Regions from separate parts of the Paraburkholderia sp. JHI2823 genome, predicted to be linked through region 1. Evidence: riboswitches for the same ligand, from Rfam matches in the RefSeq annotation. Region 1 holds a riboswitch; the other holds the start of a gene.
The links. A riboswitch is a leader RNA that binds a small molecule or an ion and turns the genes downstream of it on or off. The one in region 1 is predicted to bind glycine.
Positions count from the first base shown of each region.

Region 2: it holds a riboswitch for glycine, as region 1 does, so the genes downstream of both, VSR34_RS22210 (D-amino acid dehydrogenase) here and gcvT (glycine cleavage system aminomethyltransferase GcvT) in region 1, are expected to answer to the same signal.

Region 1 is NZ_JAYMRY010000008.1:2,159-17,736, reverse strand. It holds gene putA (trifunctional transcriptional regulator/proline dehydrogenase/L-glutamate gamma-semialdehyde dehydrogenase) at 1-46, shown strand, start outside; gene VSR34_RS11410 (branched-chain amino acid ABC transporter substrate-binding protein) at 143-1,291, shown strand; gene VSR34_RS11405 (thiamine pyrophosphate-binding protein) at 1,416-3,122, opposite strand; gene VSR34_RS11400 (L-serine ammonia-lyase) at 3,209-4,597, opposite strand; gene VSR34_RS11395 (alginate lyase family protein) at 4,694-5,695, opposite strand; gene gcvP (aminomethyl-transferring glycine dehydrogenase) at 6,024-8,984, opposite strand; gene gcvH (glycine cleavage system protein GcvH) at 9,052-9,432, opposite strand; gene gcvT (glycine cleavage system aminomethyltransferase GcvT) at 9,520-10,638, opposite strand; glycine riboswitch at 10,728-10,864, opposite strand; glycine riboswitch at 10,921-11,021, opposite strand; gene VSR34_RS11375 (oxidoreductase) at 11,222-12,283, opposite strand; gene VSR34_RS11370 (UvrD-helicase domain-containing protein) at 12,620-14,710, shown strand; gene VSR34_RS11365 (c-type cytochrome) at 14,799-15,578, opposite strand, start outside.
Region 2 is NZ_JAYMRY010000021.1:106,000-121,577, forward strand. It holds gene VSR34_RS22195 (aldehyde dehydrogenase family protein) at 1-387, opposite strand, end outside; gene speB (agmatinase) at 467-1,441, opposite strand; gene VSR34_RS22205 (LysR family transcriptional regulator) at 1,617-2,567, shown strand; gene VSR34_RS22210 (D-amino acid dehydrogenase) at 2,661-3,914, opposite strand; glycine riboswitch at 4,063-4,161, opposite strand; gene VSR34_RS22215 (KUP/HAK/KT family potassium transporter) at 4,755-6,836, opposite strand; gene VSR34_RS22220 (potassium-transporting ATPase subunit F) at 7,162-7,257, shown strand; gene kdpA (potassium-transporting ATPase subunit KdpA) at 7,254-9,062, shown strand; gene kdpB (potassium-transporting ATPase subunit KdpB) at 9,076-11,226, shown strand; gene kdpC (potassium-transporting ATPase subunit KdpC) at 11,230-11,811, shown strand; gene VSR34_RS22240 (sensor histidine kinase KdpD) at 11,907-14,708, shown strand; gene VSR34_RS22245 (universal stress protein) at 14,823-15,239, shown strand; gene VSR34_RS22250 (sodium:proton antiporter) at 15,266-15,578, opposite strand, start outside.

The sequences.
Region 1 (15,578 bases):
TACGGCCGCAGCAGGCGGTAACGCGAATTTGATGACGATCGGCTAAGCAGCAGCCATACTGTCGGTCGTCTCAAGACAAGGAAGCGGCAAGGCTCATTCAATCCGAAGCCGCTCGTTTGATACCTGGTACCAAGGAGAAGCAATGCAACACACGATGAAGCAGCTGGCAGGTGCAACGCTCGTTGCGGCCGTGTCGCTGGTGGGGACTGCGCACGCACAGCAAGTCGAAGAAGTGAAGGTGGGTTTCGCCGGCCCGATGACGGGCGCGCAGGCGCACTACGGCAAGGATTTCCAGAACGGCATCACGCTCGCCGTCGAGGACATCAACGCGACGAAGCCCGTGATCGGCGGCAAGCCGGTGCGCTTCGTGCTCGACTCGGCCGACGACCAGGCCGACCCCCGCACGGGCACGACGGTCGCGCAGAAGCTCGTCGACGACGGCATCAAGGGCATGCTCGGTCACTTCAACTCGGGCACGACGATTCCGGCTTCGCGCATCTACGCGAACGCGGGCATCCCGCAGATCGCCATGGCGACCGCGCCTGAGTACACGCAGCAAGGCTTCAAGACGACGTTCCGCATGATGACCTCGGACACGCAGCAAGGTTCGGTGGCAGGCACGTTCGCGGTGAAGAACCTCGGCATGAAGAAGATCGTCGTGATCGACGACCGCACGGCCTATGGCCAGGGTCTCGCCGACGAGTTCTCGAAGGCAGCCAAGGCGGCCGGCGGCAACATCATCGATCGCGAGTACACCAACGACAAGGCCGTCGACTTCAAGTCGGTCCTGACGAAGGCGAAGGCGATGAACCCCGACCTCGTCTACTTCGGCGGCGCCGATTCGCAGGCCGCGCCGATGGTCAAGCAGATGAAGTCGCTGGGCATCAAGGCTCCGCTGATGGGCGGCGAAATGGTGCACACGCCGACTTTCCTGCAGATCGCCGGTGACGCGGCGAACGGCACGGTGGCTTCGCTCGCAGGCCTGCCGCTCGACCAGATGCCGGGTGGCAAGGACTACGTCGAGAAGTACAAGAAGCGTTTCGGCGAAGACGTGCAGACGTACTCGCCGTACGCCTATGACGGCGCGATGGCGATGTTCACGGCAATGAAGAAGGCCAACTCGACGGATCCGGCGAAGTATCTGCCGTTCCTCGCGAAGACCAGCATGCCGGCTGTCACGACGTCGGACCTCGCGTACGACACGCGCGGCGACCTGAAGAACGGCGGCATCACGCTGTACAAGGTCGTCGACGGCAAGTGGACGACGCTGCAGAGCGTGGGCGGCAAGTAAGCGCCTGACGCTGCAACGAGTAGAAAAGCCCCGCGGGTGTCGAGCCTGCGGGGCTTTTTGTTTGTTTGCACGCTTGCCATCGCCCACAGGGCCAAAGGTGAGCTTCTTCAGGATTCCTCTTCAGTCACGCTCCGCGCATCTTCCGGCCCGCTTCACGAACCTGTTCGAGCGTCGCCGCGGGCGTGCTCGCTTCCTTCGTCACGCGAATCTCGATCAGCGCCGGCTTTCCAGCCGTGAGCGCGCGCTCCAGCGCAGGCGCGAACTGTGCCGTGGCGGTGACGACTTCGCCGTGCGCGCCGAACGACTGCGCAAACGCCGCGAAGTCGGGATTCGTGAGCTGTGTGCCGTGCACGCGGTTCGGATAGTGGCGCTCCTGGTGCATGCGGATCGTGCCGTAGTGCGCGTTGTTCACGACGATAAAAACGACATTGAGGCCGTACTGCATCGCCGTCGCGAGTTCCGATGAGGCCATCATGAAACAGCCGTCGCCCGCGAGCGCGACCACGGTGCGCGACGGATAGAGCGACTTCGCGGCGATCGCGGCGGGCACGCCGTAGCCCATCGCGCCGCTCGTGGGCGCGAGTTGCGAGCGGAAGTGGCGGTATGCGAAGTGCCGGTGCAGCCAGGTCGCGTAGTTGCCCGCGCCGTTCGTGACGATCGCGTCGTCGGGCAAACGGGCGCGCAGTTGCTCCATCACTTCGCCCAGTTGCACGTCGCCGGGCATCGGCAGCGGCTTGCGCCATGCCTGCCACGCCTCGTGCGCCTGCGCGGCGCTCCCGGCCCACGCAGGTTGAGCGGGTGCGGGAAGCCCGGCGAGCAGCGCCGCGATTTCCGCGAGACCGGAGACGATGGGCAGGTCGGCCGCATATACGCGCCCCAGTTCTTCCGCGCCCTGGTGCACGTGAATGAGCGTCTGTTTCGTTTTGGGGATGTCCAGGAGCGTGTAGCCGCCCGTCGTGGCTTCGCCCAGACGCGGCCCGAGCGCGAGCAGCACATCGGCTTCGCGAATGCGTTTGGCCAACGCGGGATTCACGCCGAGGCCCACGTCGCCCGCGTAGTTCGGGTGGTCGTTGTTGAGCGTGTCCTGAAAGCGGAACGCGAGACCCACGGGCAACTGCCAGTTTTCGACGAAGCGCTGAAAGTCCGCGCAGGCCTGGGTGTTCCAGCCGTTTCCGCCCGCGATCACGAACGGCTTCTTCGCGCCCGCGAGCAGTTCGCGCAGCCGCGCCATCTGGGCCGTGGAAGGCGAGGCCTGCACACGCTGCGCGGGTGGGGCGATGGGCTGCGCTTCGGCTGCGGGAATCGCGCCGCTCAGCATGTCCTCGGGCAGCGCGAGCACGACCGGACCCGGCCGGCCCGACATTGCGACGTGGAACGCGTGGCTCATGTACTCCGGCACGCGGCGCGCATCGTCGATCTGCGCGACCCACTTCGCCATCTGGCCGAACATGCGGCGATAGTCGATCTCCTGGAACGCCTCGCGGTCCGTCTGGTCGCGCGCGACCTGGCCGATCAGCAGGATCATCGGCGTGGAGTCCTGGAACGCCGTGTGCACGCCGATCGACGCGTGGGTGGCGCCCGGCCCGCGCGTGACGAGCGCGATGCCGGGCTTGCCCGTGAGTTTGCCGATCGCCTCCGCCATGTTCGCCGCGGCCGCTTCGTGACGGCAGACCACGGTCTCGATGCGCGCGGTTTCGTCGGACAACGAATCGAGCACAGCGAGATAGCTCTCGCCGGGTACGCAGAAAACGCGCTCGACGCCATTGGCAACGAGCGTATCGACGAGGAGGCGAGCCCCGGTGGTGGTGGCGGAATCGTTCGGCTGCTGCATGGCGTTCAAGTCTCCTTCAATCGTTACGTGAGTCCGTCCGGATACTTCGGGCAACGCGTCGGGCAAGGCGACACCGCATCAAACGATCAGCACTCCACGATATTCACCGCGAGGCCGCCGCGCGAGGTCTCCTTGTACTTCGTCTTCATGTCGGCGCCAGTCTCGCGCATCGTCTTGATGACGGAGTCGAGCGAAACATAGTGCGCGCCGTCGCCGCGCAGCGCCATGCGCGCGGCGTTCACGGCCTTCACCGAGGCCATGGCGTTGCGCTCGATGCAGGGAATCTGCACCATGCCGCCCACGGGGTCGCAGGTGAGGCCGAGGTTGTGCTCCATGCCGATTTCGGCGGCGTTCTCGACCTGCTGGGGCGTGCCGCCCAGCACGGCGGCGAGCGCGCCCGCGGCCATCGAGCAGGCCACGCCCACTTCGCCCTGGCAGCCCACTTCCGCGCCGGAAATCGACGCGTTGAGCTTATAGAGAATGCCGATGGCGGCGGCGGTGAGCAGGAAGTCGATCACACCTTGCTCGTTCGCGCCGGGCGTGAAGCGCACGTAGTAGTGGAGCACGGCGGGGATGATGCCGGCCGCGCCGTTGGTCGGCGCGGTCACGACGCGCCCGCCTGCGGCATTCTCCTCGTTCACGGCGATCGCATAGAGGTTGATCCAGTCGATCATCGAGAGCGGGTCCTGCAGCGCGCGCTCGGGGTTGCCGGTGAGCGCGCGATAGAGCTGCGACGCGCGGCGCTTCACGGCGAACGGGCCGGGCAAGGTGCCGTCGGCGTCGGGATTGTTGATGCCGCAACCACGCGAGACGCACGACTGCATCACGTCCCAGATGCGCAGGAGACCGGAGCGAATCTGCTCGTCGCTGTGCCAGACGCGCTCGTTCTCGAGCATCATCTGGGCGATGCTCTTGCCCGTCGCGGCGCACTGCGCGAGCATTTCCGCGCCCGTGTGGAACGGATGTGGCAGTTGCTGCGCGGCGGCGAGCACCTTGGTGTTCGGCGCGCCGGCCGTGACGACGAAGCCGCCGCCCACCGAGAGATAGGTGCTTTCGCGCAGGGTTTCGCCGCCGGCGGCCAGCGCGCGCAGCTTCATGCCGTTGGGGTGCTCGGGCAGCGCCTGGCGATAGAACGCCACGTGCTCCTTCGGCACGAACGCAATGGGGTGGCGCCCGAGTAGCGCGAGCTGGCGCGAGCTGCGCACGGCTTCGAGGCGCTCGTTGATGGTGTCGGGATCGACGGTGTCGGGCGCATCGCCCATCAGGCCGAGCATGACGCCGCGGTCGGTGCCGTGGCCCTTGCCGGTGGCGCCGAGCGAGCCGTACAGCTCGACTTTCACGGCGGCGGTGCTCGCGAGCAGTCCGTCGCGCTCGAGTCCTTCGGCGAACATCAATGCCGCGCGCATGGGCCCGACCGTGTGGGAGCTGGAAGGCCCGATGCCGACTTTGAACAGATCGAAAACGCTTACTGCCATGGGTGCTGCTCCTGCTTGTCTGACGTTGGTTGGTAAGGATGCGGCGCTATCGCGGCATCGTTGTTTGCGTGCCGCCGCCGCCACCCTCGGGCGCGTTTAGCGCGCCGGCAACGGCAGACAGACGGCGAGCCACGCGGGCGGCGTGGGCGCGAGTTGCAGGGCGACTCGTGCAAAGCGGCCGTCGAGCCGCGCCGCCAGGTGAAAGAGTTCCGCGGCGTTTTTCGGGTCCCACTCCCCGGTGTAGCCGGGCAGGCCCGCTTCGCGCCGCGTCGCGTCGAACGGCACGTTCGAGTGCACGAATTCCTCGTGCGTTTTCTGGCCGAGCGCGAAAGGCGTGAGCCAGTCGAGCGCGGCGGCGAGCGTGGCGCCGTTGGCCGCGCGCTCGGTCAGCCAGTTGCGGTTGTGGCGCCGTGCGGCGAGCGCGGCGGTCACGAGCGGCTGCAGATCGTAGGTCACGTAGTGCAGCGCGTCGCGTTCGGTGAAGTCGAGCGTGGAGCCGTCGGGGGCCACGTTGTCGCCGATATGCTCCACGAAGAGCCGCTGCGCCGTCGCGATCATCTTCCGGTTGTCGAGCGTGAACGCGATCATCGCTACCAGTTTGACCCGATGGCTCTGCCAGTTGTTCGCGAAATTGCCCTTGAGCGGGCGCGGCTGCGCGTCGATCTGCGCGATATAGCCGTTCGCGAAGCTGTTCAGGAATTGCATCGTCGCGTTGCGAGTTTTCACGGGCAGCGCGCTCGCGGTCATGTCGTAGGCGAGGATCAGCCCCTCGAAGCGCGTTTCGTCGATGGGATTGAAGCTGGGTTTGTAGGTGGTGACCCATGCAAAGAGAAACCGGTCCACGAGCTTCAGGAAGCGCTCGTCGCTCGTCGCGCGCCACGCGAGCGCCGCGTTGCGCATGAGGTCGAGCTCCTTCGCGGCCTCGACGCTCTGGTCGTAGATGCCCTCGTGCGGCAGCGTGCCCTCGGTATGCAGGCGCGCCGGCGGATGCGGCACGTCGTTGACATGCGCGAGTACCTCGGCCACGAGTGCCTTCACGCCCGGGTCGGCGTTGGTCCGTTCGCTCGATTGCAGCGCGGGAGCCGCGCAGAAGTTCATGGCCGCATGGGCCGTGCCGCCGAAGGCGGCGCAGGCGAGCGCCAGTGCGGCCGCGAGGCGCTGCGGGCCGCGACGCGCGAGGCCGCGCGCCTGCCGGGTCGTGGTTCGCGCGGGCTGGCAGATCGCGTTGCGCGTCGAGACCCGCAGTGCATCCCGAAGTGATTCCCGCAGTGAATCCCGCAGTGAATCCATTCCCACCTTCCGCGCCATGCGCGACTCCCTGATTCAAGGCTGACAGGTGTGTGATGTTAGCGGTTTGCGGCGGCAAATGTGAGGGGGAAGACCGCCGCTGCGTGAGCCGGAAGATCACGCAGCGGCCTCGCGTGGCTTATTCGCCGGCGGCCTGGTTGTCCTGATCCGCGTATTCGGCCATTGGCACGCACGAGCAGAACAGGTTGCGGTCGCCATAAGCGTTGTCGGCGCGGCCGACCGGCGGCCAGTACTTGCGCGCGACGAGCGACGCGACCGGGTAGGCGGCCTGCTCGCGCGAGTAGGCGTGCTTCCAGTCGTCGGCGACCACGACGGCGGCCGTGTGCGGCGCGTGGCGCAGCGGGTTGTCCTCCTTGTCCGCGCGGCCTTCTTCCACGGCGCGGATTTCCTCACGGATTGCAACCATCGCGTCGACGAAGCGGTCCAGCTCCTCCTTCGACTCCGACTCGGTCGGCTCGACCATCAGCGTGCCCGGCACCGGGAAGCTCATGGTGGGCGCGTGGAAACCGTAGTCCATCAGGCGCTTGGCGACGTCGTCCACGGTGATGCCACTTGCATCCTTGATGGGGCGCAGATCGAGAATGCATTCGTGCGCGACGAGCCCGCCCGGGCCGCTATAGAGCACCGGATAGTGCGGCGCGAGCTTCTTCGCCACGTAGTTCGCATTGAGGATCGCGTTTTCGGTCGCGGCGGTGAGGTTGGCCGCGCCCATCATCGCGATGTACATCCACGAGATCGGCAGGATCGAGGCCGAGCCGTAAGGCGCCGCGCTCACCGCGCCGATGCCGTGATCGTCGCGCTTGTAGCCCGACGAAAGCTGGTTCGGCAGGAACTGCGCGAGGTGCGCGCCCACGGCAACGGGACCGACGCCCGGGCCGCCGCCGCCGTGCGGAATGCAGAAGGTCTTGTGCAGGTTCAGGTGCGAGACGTCGCCGCCGAACTGGCCCGGGGCCGCGAGGCCGACCATCGCGTTCATGTTCGCGCCGTCGACATAAACCTGGCCGCCGTGCGCGTGCACGATCTCGCAGACTTCGCGGACGTTCTCTTCGAACACGCCGTGCGTGGACGGGTACGTGATCATGATCGCCGCGAGCTTCGCCGCGTGTTGTTCGGCCTTGGCCTTGAGGTCGGCGAGGTCGATGTTGCCTTGTGCGTCGCACGCCACGACCACGACCTGCATGCCGGCCATTTGCGCCGACGCGGGGTTCGTGCCGTGCGCCGAAGCGGGGATCAGGCAGACGTTGCGATCGCCTTCGCCGCGCGAGGCATGGTACGCATGGATGATGAGCAGGCCTGCGTACTCGCCCTGGGAGCCCGCGTTGGGCTGCAGCGAGACGGCGGCGTAACCGGTCGCGGCCACGAGCATCTGCTCGAGCTGGTCGACCATCTCACGGTAGCCGACGGTCTGCTCGGCGGGCGCGAACGGGTGGATGCGGCCGAACTCGGGCCACGTGACCGGCAGCATTTCCGAGGTCGCGTTCAGCTTCATCGTGCACGAGCCGAGCGGGATCATCGAGCGGTCGAGCGCGAGATCCTTGTCGGAGAGGCTGCGCAGGTAGCGCAGCATTTCCGTTTCCGAATGATGACGGTTGAAGACCGGATGCGTGAGGTATGCGCTTTCGCGCACGAGCGCGGCCGGGAACGTTGCCGTGGCGCTCGCGGCGAGTTCGGCGTCGAGCTTGTCGACCGAGGGCGCTTCCTCCGCGAAGGCGCCTTGCGCGAACACGGCGAGCAGATCGGCGAGATCGGCGCGCGTCGTGGTTTCGTCGACGGACACGCCCACGCGCGTCTCGCTCACGTGGCGCAGGTTCATGCCGCGCGCGAGGGCGGCGTCGTGCAGCGCCTGGGTGCGCGGGCCGGCTTCGAACGTGAGCGTGTCGAAGAACGACTCGTTGACGAGCGTGTAGCCCAACTGCTTCGCACCGGCGGCGAGGATCGCGGCGACGCGGTTCACGCGCTGCGCGATGCGCTTGAGGCCTTGCGGGCCGTGATAGACGGCGTACATGCTCGCCATGATCGCGAGCAGCGCCTGCGCCGTGCAGACGTTCGAGGTGGCCTTCTCGCGGCGGATGTGCTGTTCGCGAGTTTGCAGCGCGAGGCGCAGCGCCGGGTTGCCTTGCGCATCGACGGTCACGCCGACGAGGCGCCCCGGCATCTGGCGCTTGAATTCGTCCTTCACCGCGAGATACGCGGCGTGTGGGCCGCCGAAGCCCATCGGCACGCCGAAACGCTGCGAATTGCCCACGGCCACATCTGCGCCCCATTCGCCCGGGGGCGTGAGCACGGTGAGGGCGAGCAGGTCGGCGGCGGCGATCACCGAGCCGCCGGCTGCATGCACGGCTTGCGCGAGCGCGCGGTAGTCGCGCACGTCGCCGTTCACGCCCGGATATTGCAGCAGCACGCCAAAGGCGCCTGCACTGGGGGCCTCAGCGGCGGGACCGACCTTCACCTCGATGCCGATCGGCTTCGCGCGCGTCTTGACGACCTCGATCGTCTGCGCCAGCACGTCGTCGGCGACGAAGAACACGTTCGACTTCGACTTGCACACGCGCTGCACGAGCGTCATGGCTTCGGCGGCGGCGGTGGCTTCGTCGAGCAGCGAGGCGTTCGAGATCGCGAGGCCCGTGAGGTCGGTGATCATCTGCTGGAAGTTCAGGAGGGCTTCGAGGCGGCCCTGCGAGATTTCCGGCTGGTAGGGCGTGTACGCGGTGTACCACGCCGGGTTTTCGAGCACGTTGCGCAGGATGACGGCTGGCGTGTGCGTGTCGTAGTAGCCCTGCCCGATGTACGAGCGGAACACCTGGTTCTTGTCCGCGAGCGCGCGCAGGGCGGCGAGCGCCTCGGCTTCCGAGCGCGGCTGCGAGAACGGCCCGAGCGGGAGCGTCTCCTTGCGGCGGATCTTCGCCGGAATCACCGCATCGATCAGCGCGGCGCGCGAGGCGAAGCCGAGCGCGTCTAGCATCGCCTGCTGGTCGGCCGTGTCAGGGCCGATGTGGCGGGCGGCGAAAGCGTCGTGCGCTTCGAGCGCAGCAAGCGAGAGCGGGGAGTTCATCAGACGATCCGGGTGTTCGAGCTTCATGGGGGTTCCTGCGGGCGCGGGCGGTGCGCGTGGCGAGCGCGCCGCCGCGCCGTTGCGGTTACGGGAGTTAAGCGCCGATGGCCTTTTCGTAGGCTGCGGCGTCGATCAGCGCATCGAGCTTGGCGTCGGCGGCGGGCTTGATCTTGAAGAGCCACGATTCGTACGGCGCACCGTTGACCTGGTCGGGCGTATCGACGAGCGACGTATTCGACTCGATGATCTCGCCTGCGACCGGCGCGTAGATGTCCGAGGCGGCCTTGACCGACTCGATCACGGCGACGGCGTCGCCGGCGGCGACCGCGCGGCCCGCGTCAGGCAGCTCGAGGAAGACGATGTCGCCCAGCGCTTCCTGCGCATGGTCGGTAATGCCGACGGTCAGCGTGCCGTCGGCTTCGGTGCGGATCCACTCGTGCGATTCGGTGTATTTCAGATCGGCCGGGATGCTCATGGGTTGCTCCAGTGCGTGGTTCGGCGAATTTTGGTTCGCTTGTTGCTTGAAAAAGGGGAGGGCGTGCGCGGCTTAAATCCTTGCGGATCAGGCGACGAGCACCTTGCCGTTGCGCACGAACGGCAGTTTTACCACGCTTGCGGGAAGGGCCTTGTCACGGATCTGCACCTGCACGACGTCGCCCGGCTGCACGCCCTTCGGCACGCGCGCGAAGGCGATGGATTCCTGCATGGTCGGCGAGAACGTGCCGCTCGTGATCTCGCCCTCGCCGTGCGGCGTGAGCACCTTCTGGTGCGCGCGCAGCACGCCGCCCGCCTTGCCGTTTTCCTTCTGCAGGATCAGGCCGACGAAGGCCATGCGCGAGCCGTTCGCCTCCAGCGCCGGGCGGCCGACGAAATCGCGCGGCTCTTTCATGTCGACGGTCCAGGCGAGGCCCGCGTCGAGCGGCGAGACGCCGTCGTCCATGTCCTGGCCGTAGAGGTTCATGCCCGCTTCGAGGCGCAGCGTGTCGCGCGCGCCGAGGCCGCAGGGCTTCACGCCCTGGCGCTGGAGGGCGTCCCAGAACTCGCACACGGCGGTGGCGGGCAGCACGACTTCGAAGCCGTCTTCGCCGGTGTAGCCGGTGCGCGCGATCATCAGCTCGCCGAACGGCGTCGCCTCGATCTTCGCGGCGTTGAAGGGTTTGAGAACTTCCGTGGCGCTGCGCGAGGAGGGCGCGACCTGCCAGACCTTTTCGCGCGCGTTGGGGCCCTGCACGGCGACGATCGCGAGATCGCGGCGCGGCGTGATGGCGAGGCCGAAGCCGCCTTCGGCATTGAGCTTTTCGAACCAGGCGATGTCTTTTTCGGCCGTGCCCGCGTTCACGACGGTGCGGAACTGGTCGTCGGCGAAGTAGTAGACAATCAGGTCGTCGATCACGCCGCCTTCGGGGTTCAGCATGCAGGAGTAGAGCGCCTTGCCCGGCGTGATGAGTTTCGCGACGTTGTTGGCGAGCGCGCGCGAGAAGAATTCGCGTGCCTTCGGGCCCGAAAACTCGACGACGCACATGTGCGAGACGTCGAACATGCCCGCGTCGGTGCGCACGGCGCGATGCTCGTCGATCTGCGAGCCGTAGTTGACGGGCATGTCCCAGCCGCCGAAATCGACCATGCGGGCGTTGAGCGCGCGGTGAGTGTCGTTCAGCGGGGTGCGTTTGAGTTCGGTCATGGGGCCTCGGGCAGTCGCGAAAAATCGCGCGAAAACGAAAAAGGCCATGCAGGAAGCGCCGCAGGCACGATGCCCGTGGTCGATTCTTGCATGGCCCCTCTGTCCTCGGTACCTGAGAGATTGCGCCCTTTATTGCGGCGCGCGCCCCTTCGGTGGGCAGCCTGAACGCGGGGCGGTTAGTTTTGCGCCACCGCCCGTTCTACTGCCGCTCTCCAGAGTTGCGGACCTTCTGCTGCTTCGTTGGCTTCGCGCAGAAAGCGCAGAAGCGGCGAAGCAGCGGTCCGGCGCGCACGGTCCTTTTGCCTGAGAGTTTGTGGGTTGCCCCTTCGGCGGCGCCGGTTGCACTAGTGAAGGCAAACGGCGCGCTCTCCCGGCGCGCGCAGCGATTGTGCGCGACGCGTCGGGGCTGTGTCAATGCGGAAAAATTCGGCGCGCGGCGCGGCGAAACCGCTGGAAGCTTTGCGGGCATTGGCTCGCGCGGATCGGCGGTGCGACCTGCGCGGCGGCGGCGAAAAACGGGGGCGGTTCGGTTGGCGGCGAACCGAACGCGAGCCGGGCGGCGCCTCGACCCGCGCGGCGACGCTCAGGACTCGCGCACGAACGCCAGCGTGCGGCCTTCTTGCGCGCTTTGCATCGCAAGCTCGATGAGCGCCATGACGTCGATGGCGTCCTGAGGGCTCACCGGGAACGCCTTGCCCTCGCGAATCGCAGCGGCGAGTGCGCGGTACAGATCCGCGTAGTTGCCGGCCGCGTTGGGCACCTCGAGATCGGCTTCCTGGCCGTCGTCGCGCAGCACGTGCAGCCGGCCCGCCTCGTTGCCCGCGCCGAACCCCGGCTGCCCCGGGCGCAGCCCGTCCTTGAGCTGATCCTCCTGGGTGTCGAGGCCCTTCTTCAGATAGCTGCCGCGTGTGCCGTGAATCGCGAAGCGCGGCGCATACGCGGCGAGCGCGCTGGCGTGCAGCACGGCGTCGTGGTGCGCATAGCGCAGCACGAGGTGCGCGTAATCCGGCGCGCTCGCGTTGTCCCGGCGCGTGTGGACGAAGGCGGTGATCGATTCGGGCGCGCCGAAGAGCGCGAGCGTCTGGTCGATCAGATGCGGCCCGAGGTCGTAGAGCAGGCCGCCGCCGCGCGTGGCATCCTCGCGCCAGCGCTGCTTCACTTGCGGGCGGAAGCGGTCGAAGTGCGATTCGTAGTGCGTGACGCGCCCGAGCTGGCCGCCCGCGATCAGTTCGCGCACGGTGAGGAAATCGCCGTCCCAGCGGCGGTTGTGGAACGGCGCGAAAACGAGGCCGCGCTGCTTCGCGATGGCCGCCAGCGTGCGCGCTTCTTCGGCCGTGAGCGTGACCGGCTTGTCGACGAGCACATGTTTGCCGCGCTCGAGCGTGCGGCGTGCGAGGTCGTAGTGCGTGTCGTTGGGCGTGGCGATCACGACGCACTCGATCGCGTCGATCGAGAGCAGGGCGTCGAGGTCGGGGACGATCGCTGCGTCCGGGTAGTCGGCCTGGGCGCGCTCGCCCTGGCTCGTCGCGATGGCGGCAAGCTGCGCGGCGCCGCTATGGGCGATCACCGGGGCATGGAAGGTCTGGCCGGCGAAGCCGTAGCCCATCAGGCCGATTTGCAGCGGTGCAGTCTGCGTTGCAGTCATTTGGCGCTTCCTCTTTTTCAGCGACGGAACCGGAGGGCCCCGCTGAATGAGCGGCGCGGCGCGAGCCACGGCCGCGGGTGACGGAAGGGCGTTATTGTGGCACGGCGCGCCCGCGGGAGCGGGGTGAGGCGAGGGCCGCGAGGCGCGTGAAGATCGGGGGCGACATCGGCGCAGCGCCGCGCCGTGTTAACATCGCACCTCCCGCGCGAGGGCGAGATGTCCGCATGCCTCGCGCCGTGCGGATTGCCGGGCGTCGGCGTTCTCAGCCGACGCCGCAGCGCCACGAAAATCCGCACGCGTCCCAGCCGTACCACCCGTTTTTCCAATCCAGCAACGATGTCCGCAGGCCTGAATCCCGCCCAAAGCGAAGCGGTGCGCTATCTCGACGGTCCCTGTCTCGTGCTCGCCGGCGCGGGCAGCGGCAAGACGCGCGTCATCACGCAAAAAATCGCGCACCTCATCGAAGCGAAAGGCTTCGAGCCGCGCCATATCGCGGCCGTCACGTTCACCAACAAGGCCGCCGCCGAAATGCGCGAGCGCGTGGGCAAGCTGCTCGAAGGCAAGACGCTCACGACGCCCGGCAAGGAAGGCCGCAAGGTGCCGACCAACCAGCTGACGGTCTGCACGTTCCACTCGCTGGGCGTGCAGATCCTGCGCCAGGAAGCCGAGCACCTGGGGCTCAAGCCCCAGTTCTCGATCATGGACTCGGACGACTGCTTCGCCATGATCCAGGAGCAGGTGGGTTCGACCGACAAGGGTTTCATCCGCAAGATCCAGTCGATCATCTCGCTCTGGAAGAACGGCCTCGTGATGCCGGAGCAGGCGCTCGCGAGCGCGTCGAATGAGGACGAGCACCAGGCCGCCATCGTCTATCGCAACTACGTAGCGACGCTGCACGCCTACCAGGCCGTCGATTTCGACGACCTGATCCGCCTGCCGACCGAGCTGTTCGCGAAAAACGAGCCGGTGCGCGAGCGCTGGCAGAACAAGCTGCGCTATCTGCTGATCGACGAGTACCAGGACACCAATACCTGCCAGTACGAACTGCTCAAGCTGCTGGCGGGCCCACGCGCCGCGTTCACGGCCGTGGGCGACGACGACCAGGCGATCTACGGCTGGCGCGGGGCCACGATCGAGAATCTCGCGCAGCTCGGCAAGGACTACCCGAAGCTGCACGTCATCAAGCTCGAGCAAAACTACCGCTCGACCGTGCGGATTCTCACGGCGGCGAACAACGTCATTGCGAACAACCCGAAGCTGTTCGAAAAGAAGCTGTGGTCCGAGCACGGCATGGGCGACACGATCACGGTCACGCCCTGCAACGACGAAGAGCACGAAGCCGAATCGGTCGTGTTTCGCCTCTCGGCGCACAAGTTCGAGCGGCGCGCGCAGTTTCGCGACTACGCGATCCTCTATCGCGGCAACTTCCAGGCGCGCATATTCGAGCAGGTGCTGCGCCGGGAGCGCATTCCCTATGTGCTCTCGGGCGGCCAGTCGTTCTTCGACAAGGCCGAGATCAAGGACATCTGCGCGTACCTGCGCCTGATCGCCAACCATGACGACGACCCCGCGTTCATTCGCGCGATCACCACGCCGCGGCGCGGCGTGGGGAACACCACGCTCGAAGCGCTGGGCTCGTTCGCGGGGCAGGCGAAGGTGTCGCTGTTCGAGGCCGTGTACATGGGCGGCATCGAGGCGCGGCTTTCGGCGCGCCAGGTGGAGCCGATGCGCGTGTTCTGCGACTTCATGCAGCGCCTGGCCGAGCGCGCGCTGAAGGACCCGGCGACCGTCGTGCTCGACGATCTGATGGACGCGATCCATTACGAGGCATATCTCTACGACGCCTTCGACGAGCGCCAGGCGCAGTCGAAGTGGCAGAACGTGCTCGAATTCCTGGAGTGGCTCAAGCGCAAGGGCACGAAGCCGGAGCAGGAGCCCGGCGAGGACAGCGAGGCGACCGGCTACGACAACGCCGACGGCCTCGCGGACACCGGCAAGAACCTCATGGGCCTGATTCAGACCGTAGCCCTGATGTCGATGCTCGAAGGCAAGGAAGACGACCCGGACGCGGTTCGCCTTTCGACCGTGCACGCGTCGAAGGGGCTGGAGTATCCGCACGTGTTCCTGGTGGGCGTGGAGGAAGGGATCATGCCGCACCGCGGCGGCTCGGAGGACGACGTGATCGACGACGCGCGCATCGAGGAAGAGCGCCGCCTCATGTACGTGGCGATCACGCGCGCGCAGCGCAGCCTGCATCTGAACTGGTGCAAGAAGCGCAAGCGGGCGCGCGAGACGGTGGTGTGCGAAGCGTCGCGCTTCATCCCGGAGATGGGGCTGGACGACGCGCCGCCTCCCACGGCCGAGGAAGCGCCGATGACGCCGAAGGACCGGCTGGCGAGCCTCAAGGCGTTGTTGCAGAAGGGCTAGGCGCTTGTGTGCGCGGGTTGAAAAGCGAAGGGCCGCGTCGGCGTCGATGCGGCCCTTCGTGATTTCTGCGTAGTGCGCGTGCGGCGGCTTACTTCGCTGCGCTCACCATATAATCGACGGCGGCCTTCACGTCGGCGTCGGGTGCGTTGGAACCGCCCTTGGGGGGCATCGCGCCCTTGCCGTGCAGCGCGTAGTTGTAGATCGTGTCCATCGGGTCTTTGAGGCGCGGCGCCCAGTCGGCCTTGTTGCCGAACTTCGGCGCATTGAGCACGCCCGCCGCGTGACATGCCTGGCAGACCTGCTGATAGAGCGCCTTGCCGGCCTGTGAAGCGTCCGCGCTCTGCTCGCCGCCGCCTGCCGCAGGTGCGGAAGAAGCCTGGGGAATGGCCGAGATTGCCGCCGCGGCCGCTTGCGCCTGGGCGGCGTTCGCGTCGGCGCCGGAGGCCGGCGCAGCGGCGGCTGCGCCCGAAGCCGCGTTGGCTGCATTGGCCGCGCCCGGTGCGGGCTTGGGCGGATCCTGGAAATTCGCGCCGCCGTGGTTCGCCATATAGGCGACGGCGAGGCCGATTTCGTAATCGCTGTAGTCGTCGGGGCTCGTGCCGCCGCGCGGGGGCATTGCGCCCTTGCCGGAGAGTGCCGTTTTCCAGAGCGTGTCGTAGCCTTGGGCGATGCGCGGCGCCCAGTCGCCAGAGTTGCCGAACTTCGGCGCGCCGGCTGTGCCCGAGGCGTGACACGCCGAGCAGACGGCCTGGTACACCTGCTCGCCCGTCTTGAAGACGCGCGGCGCATTCGCGTCGCGCACGTTCACCTGGGCGACCGGCGCGATGCGCGCGGCGACCTGCTGGGTGGAAAGTTCTTCGGTGCCCGC
Region 2 (15,578 bases), on a different contig from region 1:
TCCCTGGACATCCACGTCGCGCGCATTCGCCACCGACTTGCCGACGTCGATCGACTCGATCTCGGCGAGCTCGTCCGCGTGAGTTTCGATCAGGTCGGCGAGACGGTGCAGCAGGCGCTCGCGTTCGAGCGGCTTCAGACGCCGCCAGGCACCTCCGTCGAACTGCGCGCGCGCCGCCGCGACTGCACGATCGAGGTCGCCTCTGGTGGCGAGCGGAATCTGCGTGATGACGCCCTCCGTGGAGGGCTCGACCACGTCGAGCACCTCGCCCGCGCCGCCCGGCACGAAGGCGCCGTCGATGAACATGCGCTGGGGCTGCTCGAGAAAGCGCCGGGTCTCTTCGCGCACACCGAAGCGCTCCAGATAATTGCTAACGATGGATTGCAAGGTTGTCTCCTGATCTGGCGCGGCGTCGTGTGAGCGCACCGCGCATTTGGGTTTGCGTGCCGTTGCCGGTGTCGATGCCTCAGCGCCGATGCTCGCTGCGTGCGTGAAAGATGAAGCCGATGGAATTCAGCAGCAGCTGTGCCGCGAGAATCGGCGTAGTGCCTGCCGGGTCGTATGCGGGAGCCACCTCCACGAGGTCCATGCCCACGACGTTGCCGTGGCTGCGGCGCGCGAGTCCCTGGATGATTTCGAGCACTTCGTAGTAGGTGAAGCCGCCATGGCTCGGCGTTCCCGTGCCCGGTGCGATGGACGGATCGAAGCCGTCGATGTCGATCGTGATGTAGTAGGCCCGGCCTTCAGGAATCCGCGCCAGCACGCCCTCCGCCCCGAGCCGGCGCACGTCGCGCACGGAGAGAATGTCGGAGCCCGCTGCGCGCGCGGCGTCGTAATCGCTGCGGTTCGACGACGAAACGTTACGGATGCCGAGTTGCGTCATGCCGCTGATGTGCTGCATTTCCGAGGCACGCCGCAGCGGATTGCCGTGCCCGTAGCGCACGCCATGCCGCTCGTCGACGAAATCCAGATGCGCGTCGAAGTGCACGATGTGGATCGGACCGCGTCCCTCGAACGCCTGGATCACGGGCGCGTGAATCGAATGATCGCCGCCCAGCGTCACAGGCATCGCGCCGTTCGCGAGAATCTTGCGCACCGCGCTTTCGATGTTGGCATTGCTCGCGGCCATGTCGGTATGGACGATGTCGGCGTCCCCCACGTCGACCATGCGCACTTGGTCGCGCGTCAGATAGAGCGCGTCGTCTTCGTGATCGTACACGCCCGAGTGGCCGAACGAGAACAGCGTGGACGCCTCGCGGATGCTGCGCGGCCCGAAGCGCGCGCCCGAACGCCATTGCGTACCCATATCGTTCGGCGCGCCAAGGATCGCCACGTCGGCATCGATACGGTCCCAGTCGAGGCAGACCGGTGATTTCGCGAACGTGCAATGTCCCACGAACGGTAAGTCGAGCCGCCCGGTTTCGTACGTGTTGCCCGGCATGAGTGTCTCCGTGTGTGAATGGCCAGGTCATCCAGCCAAGGATCGGTGTACGACCCGGTTTTTGTCGGGCCGCCGTTTTGAGACACTATGTGCGCAATCTTTTTGAACAGAAATCCCAGGGATCAGATGTTCATATCGGAATTTCCGAAGCAAGCGATCAGGGGGAACGCAGGCAATGATTCAACTGCAGGACGTGGATCTCAAGCTAATCAGGGTTTTCATGCATGTCGTGCGATGCGGCGGCTTCTCCGCGGCCCAGGCGACCCTGAACGTCAGCCAGTCGACCATCAGCGAGCAGATGACCACGCTCGAAACGCGTCTCGGCCTCAAGCTGTGCGAGCGCGGCCGCGGCGGCTTCCGTCTCACCGAGCACGGACTCGCGACCTATGAGGCAGCCCAGCGCCTGCAGGTCGCCGTGGAGGCGTTCTGCATGGAAACGGACGCGTTAAAGCAACATATCGCGGGAAGGCTCTACCTCGGCATCATCGACAACACGGTGACGGATACCGCTTCGCCGCTGCCGCAGGCGTTGCAGAAGTTCGTCTCGCGCGGTGACGACGTGCACGTCGACGTCTATATCGGCATGCCAGCGGAACTCGAGGAGCGGGTGCTGGACGGCAGGCTGCATGTCGCGATCGGGCATTTCCCGATACACGTGCCAGGCCTGAACTACACCGAGCTCTATCTCGAGCCCGACGGTCTCTATTGCGGCAGGGGGAACCCGCTCTTTGCGAGCGCACGGGAAGGCGGCGACCAGACCGAAGCGATCGCCGCGAGCCGCATCGCCGCGCGCGGCTACCTGCAGCAGCACGATCTGAAGATGCTCAGCGCGAGCAAAGCCGCGGCGACCGTCGACAACGTCGAGGCGCAGGCGATCTTGATCCTTTCCGGCGCGTATATCGGATTCCTGCCTAACCACTACGCAACACGTTGGGTCGAGCGCGACGAAATGCGGCGAATCGGCCCCGGGCAATTTGGCATGCAGTCGCCGTTCTGCGCAGTGACGCGCCGGGCTTCCGCTGTGCCTTCGATCCTGCAGGCGTTCATGGTCGATCTGCATGAAGTCTGGCTGAGCGAGCGACCGGGCAAACACGAGGACGAAACGAAGCCTGCACGCCGCAGGTAAAGGCGGCGCGGCATGTCCGGCAACCGCGAAGACGCATGAAATGGCGCTCGCACGCCGTGGGCATGCGGGCGGCCATTGCGCCGCAGGCTGCTCTCAGGACACCGCGAGGCGCACTCCCCGTGAACTGCCGGCGGCGCCCTCGATCAGCGCGGCGACGTTCTCCGCCGTTGCCGCCGACAAAGTCCAGCCGAGGTGCCCGTGCCCCGTGTTGTAGAACACGCCCGGCATGCGTCCCCTGCCGACCTTCGGCAGCATGCTCGGCAACATCGGCCGTAGGCCCGCCCACGGAATCACGCGCGAGGTGTTGATCTGCGGGAACAGGCTTCGGGTCCACTCGACGAGCGGCGCGACGCGATCCGCGCGGATGTCGCGGTTGAAGCCGTTGATCTCGGCCGTTCCGGCCACGCGGAACCGGTCGGCGCCCAGCCGACTCGTGACGATCTTGGCGCTCTCGTCGAGCAGGCTGACCCACGGCGCGGCGCGCTGGCTGATCTCGTCGTCGAGACATACGGTGATCGAATAGCCTTTTACCGGATAAACGTTCACGTGGTCGCCCAACATCGACGCGAATGCACGGCTGTTCACGCCCGCGCAGACGACGATTCGGTCGAACGCTTCGTCATGCGAATTACCTTGTTCCAGCGTGGAGAGCGTGAAAGCGCCGTCCGAACCGCGCCGGATTGCATCGATCTGCGTGTCGTAATGGAACTCGACGCCGAGCCGCACGCACGCGTTCGCAAGGCCGCGCGTGAACTTGTGGATGTCGCCGGTGGAATCGGATGGCGTGAAGAAGCCGCCGAAAAAAGCGCCCTCCAGTGCCGGTTCGATCTGCCGGATCTCGGCTGCCGTCACGGGCCGGCGATCGAGTCCGCCTTCGTTCAGGATGGCGTTGACCTTCGAGGCCGTGTCGAAGCTCTTGCGGTCCTTGTAGATGTGCAGGATGCCGCGCTGCTCCAGGTCGAACTCGATCCCTTCCTTGCGCGCCGTGTCGAACAGGTGCTCACGGGCCGCAATCGCGAGGCGCACCGTCTCGAGCGTGTTCGCGCGATAGTTTGGGATCTGCCGCAGGAACTCGGCCATCCACGTGTATTTGTGCCAACCTGGCAGCGGATTCACGAGCAGCGGCGCGTCACGCGTGAGCATCCAGCGCAGGCCTTTGAGGACCGTGGCGGCGCTGTTCCAGACTTCGGCGTTGCTCGCGGACAGCTGGCCGCCATTCGCGAAGGAGGTCTCCATCGCGCTATAACGATGGCGTTCGAACACCGCAACGCGAAAACCACGTTTTGCAAGGGCGTAAGCGGTCGTGACGCCGGTAATTCCGGCGCCAATGATGGCGATTCGTGACATGACATGGTCCCGATTAGATTGAGCACTGTCGTTTCCGACACCAGTGCCCCATCTGTCCATGGACCTGAGAGTTTCTTCCTGCCGCGCGCTCGATCCGGCGGGCAGGAATCTCCTTCGGTGGGCGCGTTCGCGCCGCTCTCCAGATGTTCTCGCCGCAGGGGTCCTTTTGCCTGAGAGTTTCCGGGGCGGTTGCTCCGTCGGCGCCGTCACACGCTTTCGCAGTGACGGTCTCTCCCGCTGCAGCTCATCGAACAGTGCAAAGATAGCGGCAAGATAATCGGCCTGCAAGCGGTATTTTTCACGGTCAATTGTGCTGAGCGACGTTTGAAAGGCTCGTCAAGCGCCCATGAGTCGCTGTCGCTTCCGACTTGCGCACACAAACAGCACGGGCAGTCGCTTGCCAACCCGAAGCTGCAGATCAGCAAGCGAGGAAACCTGCCATTGGAACGCCCGCAATACTCCGGATCCCGACGAAGAAGCTACGCACGGAATTCGGCCATTGCTGACGCTCAGGTGTCGCCCCTCGTGAGGCAGCTTCAGGCGCAGTCCCGTCATTCAAACCTCCACGACCACGAATTTCGGGTCTAACTCTCAGCGGATGCGTACTTGCGCCCCCCTTCGGTCATTCAAGCTTGTGTAGTCTCGATGTCCGTTCAGGACGTCACACCGGCCACTCAGATATTTGCGCGATCAGCGGCGGTAGCGTACGAGACCTGGCTAGCTCTATTGTCAGCCGCCACGGCTTGTGCGCGTGACGCACTTTCGCGACCGAAAGCCAGATGGGCGCCGGTTAGACTGCGCTTGCCACCGCCCGCGGCGATCGTATCGCACACGCCTCCCTCACTCGAGGTCAAGCCGCGCCCCCATCTCGACTACACGGTTAGGCGGCACCTTCAGGTGGTTGGTCGCGTCCAGTTCATTTTTGCGCAGCAGAATAAAGAGACTCAACAGCAAACGGCGGCCGGGATTCAGCTTCCTTGATACCGTGAGCGACTCGCGCCCGAGGTAAAACGAGGTGGTCATCGCGTCGTACGCCTCTCGTCCGGCTTTCTGCAAGGCTTGTTCAAGTAGGTCCGGCACGTCGAGCGACTCCAGATAACCGTAGCGCCCCACAATGCGAATGAAGCCCTGATCGAAGCACTGCACATCGAACCGGTCCTCCTGCGATACGCGTGGTATCTCCTCGGTCAGCAAGGTCAGCAGAATCACCTGCCGGTGGAGCACCTGATTGTGCTTCAGGTGGTGCAGCAGTGTGGTGGGCACCGAGTCACCGGCGGCCATCAGAAACACGGCTGTGCCCGTAACGCGGTATGGCGTGTCTCTCGCGAGACTTGCGATAAAGACGTCGAGCGGCAAGCCCGAATCACCCCGTGAGCGGCGCATCGCCCGTAGCCCGACCAGCCAGGCTGTCGATACCAGAAACGTGAGGCCGCCGATCGCGAGAGGTAGCCAGCCGCCGTCCGCAAACTTCAACGCATTGGCCGCGACAAACGCTGCGTCCACCACCATGAAAACCCCGGCGACGAGTCCGACGCGCCACACAGGCCACTTCCACCGCACGTGCGCGAATGCCGCGAAAAGCATGGTCGTGATCGCCATGGTGGTCGACACCGCAATGCCAAACGCCGCCGCAAGACTGTCCGAGGAGCGGAAGAGCAGTACCACGCCAATGGTCCCGGCCATGAGCAGCCAGTTCAGACCGAGCAGGTAGATCTGTCCGGCCGTGCTCGACGACGTGTGCCTGACCGTCACGCGAGGCGAAAGGCCGAGTTGTGCCGCCTGTCGCGTGAGAGAAAAGACTGCGGAAATCAGTGCCTGCGCCGCGACGATGGTCGCGAGCGTTGCCAGGACCACCATGGGATACAGTCCCCACGTGGGGACGGTCGTATAGAAGGGCCGCGATGCTGCGCCGGGATTGCGCAACAGAAGCGCGCCCTGTCCGAGATAGCTGGCAGTCAGCGCGGGCAGTGCCAACCCGTACCAGGCCAGACGTATGGGTCTGGCGCCAAAGTGCCCCATGTCGGCGTACAGCGCCTCGCCGCCGGTCAGGCACAGCACCACGGCTCCCAGCGCGAGAAAGCCCCGGAAACCGTTGTGCATGAAGAAGATGGCACCGTTGATGGGGTTGAACGCTGCAAGAATGCCGGGCGCTTCCGCAATGGATGCAACGCCGAGGACGAAGATCACGACAAACCAGATGGCTAGTACCGGACCGAATGCCACCCCGACCTTGCCCGACCCGAGGGGCTGAACGGCGAAGAGCGCGACGAGGATCACCACCGTGATCGGCACGACATAGTGCGAGAAGGCCGGTGTCGCGATCTCGATCCCTTCCACCGCGCTGAGCACGGAGATCGCCGGCGTGATGACGCCGTCGCCATACAGCATCGCCGTACCGAACATCGCGAGGAACACCCAACGCAGCGCAGCCCGCCGTGTCTCTCGTCCGGTACGCTCTCCCACCAGCAATGCGAGCAGTGCCAGCAATCCGCCTTCGCCGTGGTTGTCGGCCTGCATCAGAACGAGAACGTACTTGACGCTCACCATGAGGATCAGCGACCACAGGAAGAGGGAAACGATTCCCACCACGTTTTCCGGCGTCGCGGCCACGCCACGCGCACCATTGAACGCTTCCTGCAATGCGTAGAGAGGACTCGTGCCCAGGTCGCCGAAGACGATGCCGAGCGCGGCGAGTGCGAGCGATGCCATAGCGGTGGCTGCGTGGGCGGACGGCGGCGCATGGGGAGGACTTGTGTTCTTTCCGCGCTGGTCAGCCGGTTCGACGCTGGCGTTAGTTGGGTTCGACATGTTAACCAAGCTTGGGTCGTTTAAAACCACTGCAAATCGCAGCCATCCGTGCGCGGATTTTGCACCAGTTCCGTCCCACTGTCGCTGGTCGCGTACATCACACGCAAAGGTCATTCAGGCTCTTCCGCCATAGAGAGAGAGCCAAAGCCGATGAATTAAACAGCTTACGCAATTCGCCCCTTGCCACGCACCTGCCGCGCAGGTTCCTATCGTTGGCCACCCTTCCCATATATTCAATATTTACAGCTTTTTTATTCCCGGTTGCCTAGTCTTTTCATGACCATTACAAAGGTCTGACTTCGCGTCATCGTTTCCGATCAGCCAGGGGAAAAGAAATGGACCTGATCTACATCGTCGGCATTGTCGCTTTCCTCGGGCTCAGTGCCGCGCTTGTCGTCGGTTGCGAGAAACTCTACGGGCGTGCACCGGGAGGCCGGCCATGACCGCGTGGATGATCTGGCTCGCCGCCGCGGCGACGCTTCTCCTGCTCGTGTACCTCGTGTACGCGCTACTGCGCGCGGAGGAACTCGAATGAATACCTACAACGTACTCCATGTCGTACTTTTCATCGTTGTCCTGACTGCCATCGCCATTCCGCTTGGTCACTACATGACCTCGGTGTTCGATGGCACATCTGTCGTCGTCCGCAAGATCGGACGGCCGGTCGAGCATCTCCTCTATCGGCTTGCTGGGGTGGATCCCGACGCAGAAATGTCGTGGAAGCACTACGCGTTCGCGGTCCTGCTGTTCAACGCGCTGGGCGCATTGGCGGTGTATGGATTCCTGCGCCTGCAGCAATGGCTGCCCGCGAATCCGCAAGGCTTCGGCCCCATGACGCCCGATGCCGCATTCAATACGGCAGTGAGTTTCACCACCAACACGAACTGGCAAAACTACACGCCGGAAATGACGGTGAGCTATCTCACGCAGATGACGGCGCTCGCGGTTCAGAACTTCCTTTCCGCTGCTACTGGCATTGCCGTGGCCGTTGCGCTCATACGAGGGTTTGCGCGCCACACGACAAAGACGATCGGCAATTTCTGGGTCGACCTGACGCGCTGCACGCTGTACATCCTCATGCCGATCGCGTTCGTCCTTGCGCTGGTGTTCGTGAGTCAGGGGGCGATCCAGAACTTCAGGGCATACGTGGACGTACCGACGCTCCAGGTCACGACGTACCAGGTGCCAAAGACCGACGCACAGGGCAACCCGCTCAAGGATGCAAAGGGCAACCCCGTGATGCAGGACATGAAGGCGGACAAGCAGACGATTGCGATGGGGCCGCTGGCCTCCCAGGAAGCGATCAAGATGCTCGGCACCAACGGTGGCGGCTTTTTCAATGGCAACTCCGCGCATCCCTTCGAGAACCCGACGCCGTTGGCGAATTTCATCCAGATGATCGCCATGTTGTGCATTGGCGCGGCGCTGTGCATCGTTTTTGGCCGCATGGTCGGCGACAAACGGCAAGGCTATGCCGTGCTTGCGGCCATGACCATCGCATTCGCGATCGGATGCTGGGGTGAGATCTCATCCGAGCAGGCGGGCAATCCGTTGTTCACCTCGTTGCGCGTCGACCAGACCAGGTCGCCGTTGCAGACCGGCGGCAACATGGAAGGCAAGGAAGTCCGGTTCGGTATTGCCGACTCGGGCATCTTCACGGTCGCCACGACGTCAGCATCGTGCGGCGCGGTCAACAACATGCACGATTCGCTCACGCCAATGGGCGGTTTCGTACCGATCCTGATGATGCAGCTGGGCGAGGTCGTCTATGGCGGCGTGGGATCCGGGCTTTACGGGATGCTGGTATTCGCACTTCTCGCCGTGTTCATCGCCGGTTTGATGATCGGTCGCACACCTGAATATGTCGGCAAGAAGATCGAATCGTACGAAATGAAGATGGTGTCGATCGCGGTCCTCGTCATGCCAATGATCGTGCTCGTCGGCGCGTCGATCGGGGTGCTGTCACCGCTGGGTACCGCGGGTATCTCCAATCCCGGCCCGCACGGATTCTCCCAGATTCTCTACGCGTTTACCTCGGCCGCTAACAATAACGGCAGCGCGTTTGCCGGGCTTTCCGTCAATACGCCGTTCTATAACGTGCTGCTGGCTATCGCCATGTGGCTTGGCCGCTTCGTGCCGGTCGTCGCGGTGCTTGCCGTCGCGGGCTCGCTCGCCCAAAAGAAGCGCATTGCCGTGACAGAAGGGACCTTACCGACGCACGGTCCGCTGTTCGTCGTGCTGCTGCTCGGGGCCGTGCTTCTGATCGGCGCGCTGACGTTCGTGCCTGCGCTTGCACTGGGGCCCGTTGCCGAGCATCTGTCGATGATTGCAGCTCACTGAGTACGAGGAAAGCATGACTACGCTCACTCAACCGCCTGCCCATCGCCCGGACAATCTTGGTCAGGCACGCACGGCTGCGCGCTCGATGTTCGACCCCGTGCTCGTCAAGCCCGCAATCGCCGAGTCCTTCATAAAGCTCAAACCGCGTACGCAGTTGCGCAATCCCGTGATGTTTTGCGTATACGTCGGCAGCATCCTGACGACGATACTCTGGTTTGCCGCGCTCGCCGGTCAGGCCGAGGCGCCGGCGGGCTTCATCCTCGCCATTGCGTTGTGGCTGTGGTTCACCGTGCTCTTCGCCAACTTTGCGGAAGCGCTTGCCGAGGGCCGCTCCAAGGCGCAGGCAGCGTCGCTGCGCAGCGCTAAGCACAACGTGACGGCGAAAAAGCTCAGCGACCCGCATCCGAAATCGCCCGTCACGGTCATGGCCTCCACCGATCTGAGGAAAGGCGATGTGGTGCTGGTTGAGACGGGGGACACCATTCCTGCTGACGGCGAGGTCATTGAGGGCGTTGCGTCCGTTGACGAGTCGGCCATTACGGGTGAATCCGCGCCGGTGATCCGCGAATCGGGCGGCGACTTTTCATCGGTGACGGGAGGCACCCGCGTGCTGTCGGACTGGATCGTCGTACGGGTTTCGGTGAATCCCGGAGAGGCATTTCTCGACCGGATGATCGCGATGGTCGAAGGGGCGAAGCGTCAGAAAACACCGAATGAGATCGCGCTGACGATCCTGCTGGTGGCGCTCACGCTCGTGTTGCTGTTCGCGACGGCGACCCTGCTGCCGTTCTCGATTTTCTCCGTGGCAGCCGCGCAGGCAGGCCACGTCGTGACCATTACGGCACTCGTTGCCCTGCTGGTCTGCCTGATTCCCACCACCATCGGCGGGCTGCTTTCTGCAATCGGCGTAGCGGGCATGAGCCGCATGATGCAGGCGAACGTGATTGCGACGTCGGGGCGCGCCGTTGAGGCCGCGGGTGACGTCGACGTGCTGCTGCTGGACAAGACGGGCACCATCACGTTGGGCAACCGGCAGGCGGCCGCCTTCATACCGGCTCCTGGCGTTTCGGAGCAGGACCTGGCGGACGCGGCGCAACTGGCGTCGCTTGCCGACGAAACTCCGGAAGGCCGCAGCATCACTGTGCTTGCCAAGCAGCGCTTCAATATCCGGGAGCGCGACATGGGCGCGCTGCACGCCACGTTCCTTGGCTTCACTGCGCAGACGCGGATGAGCGGCGTCGACCTGCCGGAACGTGAAATCCGCAAGGGCGCGTCCGAAGCTGTGAAGCAGTATGTCGAGGCCAGCGGCGGCCGCTATCCTGGCGAAGTCAACACGGCTGTGACCGATGTTGCGAGACGCGGCAGCACGCCGCTGGTCGTGGCCGAGAAGCCGGGCGCCCACGGCAGTACCGGCAGCGGCCCGGCGCGCGTCCTCGGCGTGATCGAGCTCAAGGATATCGTCAAGGGCGGCATCAAGGAGCGATTTGCCGAACTGCGCAAGATGGGCATCCGCACGGTCATGATCACCGGTGACAACCGGCTCACCGCTGCAGCCATTGCCGCCGAGGCCGGCGTCGACGACTTCCTTGCCGAAGCGACGCCGGAAGCCAAGCTCAAGATGATCCGCGAACATCAGGGCGCAGGGCGTCTCGTCGCAATGACAGGTGATGGCACCAACGATGCGCCTGCGCTCGCACAGGCCGACGTCGCCGTGGCGATGAACAGCGGCACACAGGCGGCCAAGGAAGCAGGCAACATGGTCGACCTCGATTCGAACCCGACAAAGCTGATCGAGATCGTCGAGATCGGCAAGCAGATGCTGATGACACGCGGCTCGCTCACGACATTCTCGATTGCGAACGATGTCGCGAAGTACTTCGCGATCATTCCGGCGGCGTTCGCTTCGACTTATCCGAACCTGCGCGTGCTGGACGTGATGCACCTGACGTCCCCGTCGTCTGCCATCCTCTCGGCGGTCATTTTCAACGCGCTCATCATCGTCGCGCTCATCCCGCTCGCGCTCAAGGGTGTCCGTTACCGTGCGCTCGGCGCCGCAGCCGTCTTGCGCCGCAATCTGCTGATCTATGGGCTTGGCGGGATTCTGCTGCCATTTCCGTTCATCAAGCTGATCGATGTCGTGCTTACCGCATTTGGGTGGGTCTGAATCATGAACAATTATCTGCGTCCCGTGCTGGTGTTGTTTTTGCTGCTGACGGTAATCACGGGCGGCGTTTATCCGGTCGTGGTGACGGCGGTCTCCCAGGCCGTGTTCCCGCGTCAGGCCAACGGCAGCCTGATCGAGAAGAACGGCAAGCCGGTCGGCTCCGCGCTGATCGGGCAGCAGTTCGATGCACCGTACTATTTCTGGGGCCGCGTCTCGGCCACGACGCCGAATCCTTACAACGCACAGAACTCCGGCGGCTCGAACCTCGGCCCCACGAATCCCGCGCTCGCCGACGAAGTGAAGGGGCGCATTGCTGCGCTGCATGACGCGGATCCGTCGAACACGACGCCTGTTCCGGTCGATTTGGTGACTTCGTCAGGCAGCGGGCTCGACCCCGAGATCACACCGGCTGCGGCGGCGTATCAGGCCGCGCGCGTGGCGCAAGCCCGTGGGCTTACGCTCGACCAGGTCGACGGACTGATCGCGCAGCACACCTCCGGACGGCAGCTCGGCCTATTCGGTGAGCCGCGCGTGAACGTGCTGAGGCTGAACCTCGCGCTGGACGAGATCAAGCCGATGCATTGAGTGTCTGCCTGCGCGGCGGTACATAGCCAACGCGCGTGCCCCGACAGCAGGACTAAGGGACGACTCCAAAGGGATGACTCGCAAGGAGACGTGCGATGAACCGGCCCGATCCCGACGAACTGCTGGACCGGCTGCAGCGCGACGAGGAGAAGAGCCAGCGAGGGCGGCTCAAGATCTTCTTTGGCGCATCGGCCGGTGTCGGCAAGACGTTTGCGATGCTGCAGGCTGCACGGCGCCGCAAGGACGAAGGTGCCGACGTCGTCGTGGGGATCGTCGAAACCCACGGGCGCAAGGAGACGCTCGCGCTGCTCGAAGGGATCGAGGTCATCCCGCCGGCGCGCATTGAATATCGCGGCCGCCTGCTTGCCGAGTTCGATCTCGACGCCGCGCTCGCGCGCAAGCCGCAGTTGATCCTCGTCGACGAGCTCGCGCATTCGAACGTCCAGGGCAGCCGGCATCTGAAGCGTTGGCAGGACGTGCAGGAACTGCTGGATGCCGGCATCGACGTGTTCACGACGGTCAATGTCCAGCATCTCGAGAGCCTGAACGACGTGGTCGGGCAGATCACGGGCATCCGCGTCTGGGAAACGGTACCCGACCGCGTATTCGATCTCGCCGACGAGGTGACGCTTGTCGATCTGCCGCCTGAGGAACTGCTTGACCGGCTGCGCGAAGGCAAGGTCTATATGCCGCAGCAGGCGGAGCATGCGGTCCGCAACTTCTTTCGCAAGGGCAATCTGATCGCGCTGCGCGAGCTCGCGTTGCGCCGCACGGCCGACCGTGTCGATGCGCAGATGCGCGAGTACCGCGCCGATCAGTCGATAGAGCGGATCTGGCAGGCTCGCGAACGCATCATCGTGTGTGTCGGCGCCGGGCAGGAAAGCAGCAATCTCGTGCGCGCGGCGGCGCGCCTCGCTTCGAACCAGAAAGCGGACTGGCTTGCGGTCTATGTCGAGACGCCAAAGCTCGAGCGGCTGGCGGATGCCGTTCGCAAGCGCACGCTCGACGCGCTCAAGCTCGCGTCCGAGCTGGGCGCTGAAACGGTCACGCTCCAGGGCGACGAAGTCGCACCGACGGTGCTTGCGTACGCTCGCATGCGCAATGTTTCGAAGCTGGTGGTGGGTGCGTCATCGGTGAGGGGATGGCGCGCCCGCCTCAGGCCGTCCCTCGCAGAGCAAATGGTCTGGTCGGCGCGCGATATCGACGTCACGGTGGTCAACTCCGGTGCGGTGCGCGAAGCCGCCGAGCGCCACGACGACATGCGCGGGTTTGCGGGGCCAGCGACGGGCGCTCGCCGTTCCGCACCTGGCTCCTACGCCTGGGCCGTCGCGATCTGTGCGGCCATTACAGCGATCGCTGCCCTGTTGCTCGACCGGATCGCGCAGACCAATCTCGTGATGCTCTACCTCCTCGGCGCTGTCTTCACGGCCTCGCGGCTCGGGCGCGGGCCTGGGGTGCTGTTCTCGTTTCTCGGCGTGGCCGCGTTCGACTTCTTTTTCGTGCCGCCACGCATGTCGTTTACGGTCGCCGACACACAATATCTGCTCACCTTCGCCGTGATGCTGATGACATCGCTGACGATCAGCCACCTGACGGCAAGCCTCAAGCGCCAGGCGCATCTCGCCACGCTGCGCGAGCGCCGCACGGGGGCCATGTTCGCGATGACGCGCGAACTGGGTGGCGCCCTGATGACGGACCAGATCATCGAGATCGGCATGCGTCACGTGAGCGAAGTGTTCCAGGCACGCACGGCGATCCTGCTGCCCGATAGCACGGAAAAGGTGCGGCACAAGGTCGAGAACCCCGATCCGGCGACCGCGCTCGACGACGTCGACCTCGATATCGCCCAGTGGGTCTACGACCAGCAGAAACAGGCCGGTCACGGCACGGAGACCCTTCCTGCTGCTACTGCGCTGTACTTGCCGCTGAAGGCGCCTATGCGCACGCGCGGCGTGATCGCGTTGGTGTCTGAGCGGATGGCGGAATTCGCGGTGCCCGAGCAGCGGCGCATGCTCGACACCTTCGTCGCGCAGATCGCGCTCGCGCTCGAGCGGGTGCACTACGTCGAAATCGCGCAGGACGCACTCGTCAGCATGGAGTCCGAACGATTACGCAACTCGTTGCTTTCCGCGATTTCCCATGACCTGCGCACGCCGCTCACTGCGATCGTGGGATTGGCATCGGTGCTCGCCGACCAGGGCGCCGCGATGGCGGGCGGCCCCAAGGCACAGGGGCTCTCGGACGCGATCCGCGAGGAGGCGCTGAGGATGAATGGACTCGTCATCAATCTGCTCGACATGGCGCGTCTTCAGGAAGGCAGCATGCGGCTGAACCGGCAGTGGTCGTCGATCGAGGAGGTGATCGGCTCCGCGCTGGCCGCAAGCCGGCGCATGCTGGGGGAACGCAAGATTCAGGCTCGTGTGCCCCCGGATCTTCCGCTCGTGCAGCTCGATGCGGTACTCGTCGAACGGCTGTTTGTGAACCTGCTCGAGAATGCGGCCAAATATACGCCCGCAGGAACGCCGCTAACCATTGATGCATCCATGATGCAGGACGACGGGCACCGCTACGTGCGCGTCGAAGTCTCGGATAGCGGGCCCGGCCTGCCCGCGGGAATGGAATCGCGGGTGTTCGACAAGTTCACCCGTGGGGAGAAGGAATCGGCACTGCCGGGCATCGGTCTGGGACTTGCCATCTGCCGCGCGATCGTCGAGGCGCACGGGGGCAGGATCGGCGCGTCAAATCGTACCGATATGACGGGCACGGTGCTCGGGGCCTGTTTCTGGTTCATGTTGCCTGCGGACGAAGCACCGCCTTCGGAGACCGAAGTCCCGGAGCTTCCCGGGACAGGAGCGTCACAGAGCCGGTCACCGAATGTCGCCGATAGTCCGCCGTGAATCGCATGCCAGTCGATATTGACGACATTTTTATGCGTTGCTCCGCGAGTTTTTACATCATCCTGGTGAAGTCCGTGCTTCAATCAAGCTGAAAGGTATGGAGTGGAGGTTGGTGTGCTGAAACTGCTTATTCCCGTGCTCGGTGCCAAAGGGGCGACCGAAGCGGCGCGTCACGGAGCGTTTCTGTTTGCGGAGCGATGCGTATCCGAGGTCGAGATCGTCGAAGTGCTCGATGATGTGACGCTAAGTCGTGCCGTAGCGTTTCATTCCCCGGCGATGCTGCGCAGACGGGAAAAGGAGGCGGCGCTCGATGCGCTCATGCAGACGCGGGCGATTCTCGATGATGCTGGTGTCCCGTACACATGGAAACGCGTATTTGGGCCCGCGGAGCGGACCATCGCGCAGTGCGCGGCAAAGGGGCATGCGGATATCGTGGTTCTCGACGCGAGCCATCTCGGCTTCTTCCACAAATGGACCGTCCTCGCGAGGCTTTGGCGCCTGACTTCCACACCGGTGACGATGCTCCACTGACGACTGCGCTGCTCCTGGTCCGGGCGTCACACGACATGCAAGTGCCGCAGCAGCGCTCTCATCGTCGTACCCTGCACGAAAATGGAAAAGGCGACGACGGCAAAGGACACAGTGACGATTTCCTCGCGGCGTGGCACGCCGGGTGGCAAGCCCATCGCGAGCGCCAGGGCAAGAGCGCCGCGCATTCCTCCCCAGAACAGGATATGTTGATGCCGCAGGTCGATGCGCAACGACGTGCGGGAGAAAACCATGCAGCAAGGGTAAACGGCCACCGCCCGGGCTAAGATCACGACCACGATGGCGATGCCGATCGAGGCCCACATCGTTTCGTATTCCCGC